DNA from 2 places in the Shewanella sp. Sh95 genome. Region 2 is predicted to be linked to the other one. Evidence: riboswitches for the same ligand, from Rfam matches in the RefSeq annotation. Region 2 holds a riboswitch; the other holds the start of a gene.
What was found. A riboswitch is a leader RNA that binds a small molecule or an ion and turns the genes downstream of it on or off. The one in region 2 is predicted to bind cobalamin.
Positions count from the first base shown of each region.

Region 1 (3,322 bases), on a different contig from region 2:
GGAAGGCAGTGTTATTACGCAAGGACCATCCTCCTTTGTGTTTACGCGTCCCGATGGCAAAGTGGTGCCCGTTGGATATCGAGCCAACCGTGATAATGTGGAAAAGTTAATGGCACGTATTCCGCGTCTCACGTGGTTAGATGGCGCAAATGACGGTTATGTTGGCATTAGCGAAAAGGGGGAGCTGGTCTCTTGGTCGATGAATTTGCCCATGTTCGACAAGTCGCCTGTGCAACCTGCTGACTCGTTAGTGATTAAGCCGCTGGATTTAAGCCCGGTTGCCCAATGCGAAACCCCTGAGCAGCGTCAGGCGATTTTAAGTAAAGACAGACCCCAACCTGCGGCAAAAAACTGGGATGGCGTTTTCTAACTCATCTGAGCTTTCTCGCCAATCTGAGATTAATGGACTTTCATCCGTATAGACGTCTATAATGCGCGCGCTTAGGTCTTTAATATTCTGAGCCTTGTTGGGCGTTAACAGGTTTGACGCCCTTTGAACCTAATTTTGAGTCAACCTTCTGTGGTGCTTGCGATGATGAAGTCGCGAGATAATCGGGAAGCCAGTGAAATTCTGGCACTGCCCCCGCAACGGTAAAAGGTGAGAGACGACCGCATTTGACAGGCGTTCACGATGAGCCCTGTAATCGAGTGTGTAAAGGTCAGTTTCGCGTTCATCTCAAGTTGAGATGGATATAGCCTAAGTCCGGAGACCGGCCCTAAAGGTGTTTTTGAGATTTCGGTGGGCAGATCTCAAAATGCGATAGTGACTATCAGTGTTTTCTACTGAATCAACGGTATCGTGGCGCTAATGCCCCGTTTTCCTTGTAGGAGTTAAAGGTAAAATGGGAACACATCCAACCAAAATTGCGCTGCTGATTGGCAGCCTTTGCAGTGTATCAATGATCGCGCCCGCTGTGGCTGCCGATGAAACTCATGCCGCCAACGTCGATGAGCATATCGTGGTGATTGGCCGTGCTGATAAGACCCCGTTAAATATTGCCGCTAATGTGAATGTGATTGATGCTGCGGCGATTGAAATGAGTGGCGCGACTAATTTGACTGACGTCTTACGTGGTCAGAGCGGTATTCAAATTTCGGATAACAATATTGGTACTAGCTTTGCGATGCGCGGTTTTAGCGCCAGCGCTGCGGTAAACAACACCTTGATTTTGCTCGATGGTCGCCGCCTAAATAACATCGATATTGCTGCGCCTAGCCTGAATGCAATTCCCTTAAATCAGGTTGAACGCATCGAGATTTTATCCGGCAGTGCGGGCGTGCTCTATGGCGATCAAGCCGTGGGTGGCGTGATCAATATTGTGACTAAATCGCCTGAGAATACCGGCGGCAGCGTGCAATTATCCGGCGGTAGCTTTAATACCTATGAAGGTCGCGGCGATGTGTCTGGCGCGATCAACAAGGATTGGCGCTATTTCTTGACCGGAAGCTACAACCAAGGTGACAACTATCGTCAGCATAACGCCAATGAAACGGGTTCTATCCTTGGCCGCATTCAATATAAAACGGCGACTGATTCGTTCTTTGTCGAAACCAGCTATTACGATGATGACCGCGAAAATCCGGGCTCGTTGACCGTAAATCAGTTCAAAGAAGACCCACGCCAGTCTTCCAATAAAAGCGAATATGTCCATGAGATGACCACTGCGGCGCGTACGGGCTATCAGCATCAGCTTAACCAAAACTGGGCATTAGCGGCGGATCTAGATTACAGCGATACCTTAGTGACCTCATTAAACTGGGGGGCGGGTAGCCAAAATACTCGCTCACTGCTGATGTTTAGCCCTAAGGCGCTCGCCAATTACAGCACCCGTCAAGGCGAGCTAAACCTAGTGACAGGTTTGGATATCAGCCGCGGTAAGGCCGAGTTTGACTCTATGGCGCGCAGCAATGTGCAGGAAATGCAAAGTGCTTACCTGCAAGCCACTGTGCCATTAAGCCACACCTTAAGCTATGTAGTGGGCGGCCGTTATGCGCGGGTGACCGACGATCTGGTCGATGGCAATGTGTATCCAAACGGCATCGATTTAGATGAAGATGCGACCGCATTCGAGTTCGGTTTAAATTACCGTCCGAGCGCCGAGCACAGATTCTATCTACGTGGCGATGAAAACTTCCGCTTTGCTAAGGTCGATGAGCAAGCTTACACCCCGAAAGATGTCTATGGCTTAAAGCCACAGACAGGCCGTTCCTATGAGGCGGGTTGGGATTGGACTGTGGCTAGCCAAAGCCTACGCGTCAGCCTATATCGCCTCGATTTAGAAGATGAAATTGTCTTCGACCCGAGTGCGGAAAAACCTGTTGGTGGCAGCTTCCAAGGCGCCAACGTCAATGCCGATGCTTCACGCCGCTATGGCGCGAGTGCCGATTGGGATTGGCAGGTCACTCAAGCCCTCACCTTAGGCTTGGAATATAACTATATTGATGCCGAATTTACCGATGGGGTGAATGATGGCAAGCAATTGTCTTGGGTTGCGGAGCATACGGGGCGCGGTTATGTCAGCATGGATTTTGCCGAGCATTTCCAAGTATTTGCTGAGGCAATTTACACGGGCGATCGTTTTATTGAAGGCGATAACGGCAACGAAGGCGATAAATTATCTAGCTATGTTTTAGGTAATCTAGCCCTTAACTATACCCGTGATGCTTGGTTAGCGAGCCTGCGTATCGATAACCTGTTTGATAAAGAGTATGTTAGCTCGGGTTACTACGGTGGCATTTGGGGTGATAGCTATTACTCAGGCCGAGGCCGTGATATTCGCTTGACTGTCGGCTACCGCTTCTAAGCCGAATCCTGATAATTAAGTGATTTAGCGCATTTTAAAGCCAGACGTTGTCTGGCTTTGTTATTTCTGCTGTTGGGTGCAGAGAAAAATCATTTTTACGGGTGTAATATAGGCTAAGTCGTTGCTTATACTGTAAAGCACATCATCTTTAGGGTTAACGCAATTATTCTACGACTTAGTGCTGAAATTCTTTGTAGTTTGGGTATGATGTGAGCGGTATTCGAATCATCTTATAGCTAATTAACAGGTGTAAAGTGTCCTATGACAGATCTTGAGCAACAGGTTTTTACTCAAGTGAGAGCCATCATAGCGAATGAAGAGCAAGTCATTGGCCGCCGTGGGATCTTAATTCCACTGAAAAAGGCCATTCTTGCCGAAGGCGATATTCGTAATGTGATCGATATTATTTCGAGTGATCCCGCGTTAGCGGCCCATATGTTGATGCGCAGTAATTCGGCGCAAGCTTCTGGTGTGGTTAGCCCTAAGTCTCGCTCTTTAAAAGATGCCTTAATTCGTTT
Region 1 covers NZ_LGYY01000208.1:21,353-24,674, forward strand. Annotated here, with positions in the region: gene AEA42_RS15080 (hypothetical protein) at 1-370, shown strand, start outside; cobalamin riboswitch at 505-734, shown strand; gene AEA42_RS15085 (TonB-dependent receptor) at 843-2,804, shown strand; gene AEA42_RS15090 (HDOD domain-containing protein) at 3,066-3,322, shown strand, end outside.
Region 1: another riboswitch for cobalamin. It lies ahead of AEA42_RS15085 (TonB-dependent receptor); the one in region 2 lies ahead of AEA42_RS19950 (ABC transporter ATP-binding protein).

Region 2 (3,322 bases):
GCAAAAAGAAAAAACTACCTATCGAGGCGGTGATAATACCAACGGGCAGTTCTTGATTACCCAGTAAACATCTCGCGAGCACATCAATCCACACCATAAACAAGCCGCCCACTAACGCGGTGAGCAAAATGGGCTGACGCCCGGGAAATAACAAGCGCACAGTATGGGGGATCATTAATCCAACAAAACCTATGCCACCACAGGTCGCCACTAAAACGGCGGTAATTAGCGAGCAGAGCAATAACATATTGAGGCGTAATTTAGGTACATTCACCCCTAAGGTGTGAGCCGTTTCATCCCCCGCCTGCAGGGCCATAATCTGCCGCTTCCAACCGAGGATGATAAAAAAACTTACCAATACAACGATGGATGGCAAAATTAAGAGCGGCCAACTGGCCTTAGCAAAACTGCCCAAACTCCAAAAAAGCACTGATGCCGTGGCCTGCGGGCTGGCAAAATACAACAGCAAGCTGGTTAATGCGCCAAACATAAACGATGTTGCCACCCCAGAGAGCAGCATGCGCTCAACTTGGCTGTTGAGCCCAAGCCCTGACAAGGCGAGAACAATAAGAACGGATAAACTGGCACCAATAAAAGCGCCGAAAGGCAAACTAAACCACAGGAGCCCAGCAAACATTCCCGAGCCACTAAAAATCCCCGAATTGGCAATAACGCCAGCATTACCGAATAGACCAGAGCCAGTAAACAAGGTCAGCATCACCACAGCGCCAAAGGAGGCACCTGAACTGATGCCAAATAAATAAGGGTCAGCAAGGGGATTGCGAGTTACGGTTTGCAGCACACTGCCCGCTAAAGACAGCCCCGCCCCCGCCACAAACGCGAGCAATATCCGTGGCAACCTTAATTCCATCACAATCCGCTCCGTCATCGAGGCGGTAGTTGACGCACCGTCGTTGGCGAAAAATTGATTGAATAATTTAATAAACACATGCAACACATCTAAAAAGCTGATATTTGCCGCGCCAAAACTGGCGGCCGCAATCGGGGTCAGCAGGGCAAAACCCACCAAGCCAAGAATCAGCCATTGCTGGCGGGTTAATGGCGTTAAAATATGGGTTAAAAGATTCATCATTATCAGCTTAAACGTGTGAATCATGGCGTGTTTATCTCCCCGTTGATGTTATGGGGAGCGGATACAACCACATCATCCGTCGGTGATTTTTGATAACCATAAAAGTAATTAATTAAAGGATTGGCATGTTGTGGATGGGGCATCACTTGAGCGCAAACACCAAAAACTTGGGCAATGCGCTCCTCTGTTAATACCTCACTCGGCGTGCCCATGGCGCTCACTTGCCCCTTATCCAGTAGCAGCAAACTATCACACAGGGCACTTGCTAAATTCAGATCATGAATAGAGGCAATGACACTAATGCCAAGGCTTCGAACCAACTCCAAAATTTGTATTTGATAGCGCACATCGAGGTGGTTTGTGGGTTCATCTAAAATCAGTAACTGAGGTTGTTGCACGATAGCGCGGGCAATCAGTGCCCGTTGTTTCTCACCGCCGGAGAGCCTTTCATATTGCTGATAGCGCTTATGGCTAAGACCTACCTTTTCAAGCGCCTTGATAATTTTTTCACTATCACCGCTGGAATTAGTATCGAACATCCCTTTGTGGGGCGTGAGCCCCATAGCAACGAGTTGCTCTGTGGTCATATCAAAATAGTGCGGCGTATCCTGCTGCACCACAGCTACTTTGCAGGCAAATGCCTTGGGCGAAAGCTCGTTAATGTCCTGCGAAAACAAACTGATTTGCCCCAGAGTTGGGCGAATAAAACGATATATACAACGCAGTAAACTGGATTTACCCGCACCGTTAGGGCCGATTAATCCCAGCATTTCACCGCGTTGTAGGGCAAAGTTAATCCCTGAAAGAATGGTTTTGCCTTCGATGGTCCAACTTAATTGGCTGACATTGAGTGCCACATTAGCTAGCACCGCCGAAGATTGCACATCTGTTGACGTGGAAGGCTTCATTTAAAGCAGCTCCCACAGGCATATTTTGTACCCAAACCCAGTAGCACCATGGGCCACAGGGCGAAACGTATCAATATCATTTTCTGCTCCCTCGAGTCACCCGCTCGAGAACTAAGGCTGCACGCAGCGAAAACAGAAATAGGCAGGTCTCCTGACTTGTAGCAAAGAAGGTTCTAGGTTCTAGGTTCTAGGTTCTAGGTTCTAGATTCTAGGCTCTAGATTCTAGGCACTTCTTTTAACTACTCACAGTTGCGGGTACAGTTCGGGCTGGCTGATGGGCAGCACCCCGATTCCCTATTATGTTTGGGTTGATCCGGCGTTTATAACGACTATTGCCTTAAGCGAATAGCGCAGGATAAAGCGAAATTCCCAACACCTATTTCTGCGACATTTAAACTTAGCGAACACCATGTGCTATATGGCTCAAACGTCAGGGAAAAGCATTATCCTATATCTTGCTCATTAGGCAATGCAGTTTAAATCAGAAAATTTTCATCATCCCATTTAGCATGAGATTTCTAACTCAATCAGCATGGCCCGATGGCCAGTCTAAGCGCCAGTATCGAGTTCCATGTTTATCTTCGAGTACATTAATCGTCACCACCGCGGCAACCGGTAAAGTCAGTTGACTGTAAAACCCTACCGTTCTCACCGCCCCCAATGCTCTTGCCATTAAATGACGGATCACTCCGCCGTGGGTCAGAATCCAGATATTGGCTGTGGGTACATTGGCATTACACTCGCCGTGGGCCTGTTCATCATCCAACGCCAGCAGGGCAAACTCTTTATTGAGGATCTGCTCTATTGCGCCATCGATACGAGCCTCGAAACTTGCCATCGTTTCACCATTGGGCGGCGACACGGCCCAAGGATCTTGCCAATAGGCCGCCATGCGCTCGCCATCCTGTTGATATAACTCATCGAGCAAGCGACCATCCCAATCGCCAAAATCCATTTCTTGTAGATCCTCCAGCAGGTTGACCTCAAGCGACGAAGGCGTTGGTGCCGCTAAATGTGAACTCTCAGACAAGCTGGAATGCGGCTCCAGCGCCAACACCTTGGCAAATTCAGCGCAGCGCTTTGAGGTAGAGCTGTAAATACCGTGGCACACAGTCGCCTGCGCCGCCACTGCTGCCGACATCTGCCGCCAGCCCTTCTCGCTCAGTGGAACATCGACTCTGCCACGTAAAATCGCCCCGCCTTCGCATTCCCCGTGGCGTAACAGTAATAAGCGAACTTGTTTCATATATGCCTTTTAAAAATCTTAGGACCTAAACTCTAGATTCTAGATTCTAGATTCTAGATTCTCGCTCCTAATGAC
Region 2 covers NZ_LGYY01000272.1:27,686-31,007, reverse strand. Annotated here, with positions in the region: gene AEA42_RS19955 (iron ABC transporter permease) at 1-1,117, opposite strand, end outside; gene AEA42_RS19950 (ABC transporter ATP-binding protein) at 1,114-2,001, opposite strand; cobalamin riboswitch at 2,125-2,349, opposite strand; gene AEA42_RS19945 (histidine phosphatase family protein) at 2,525-3,247, opposite strand.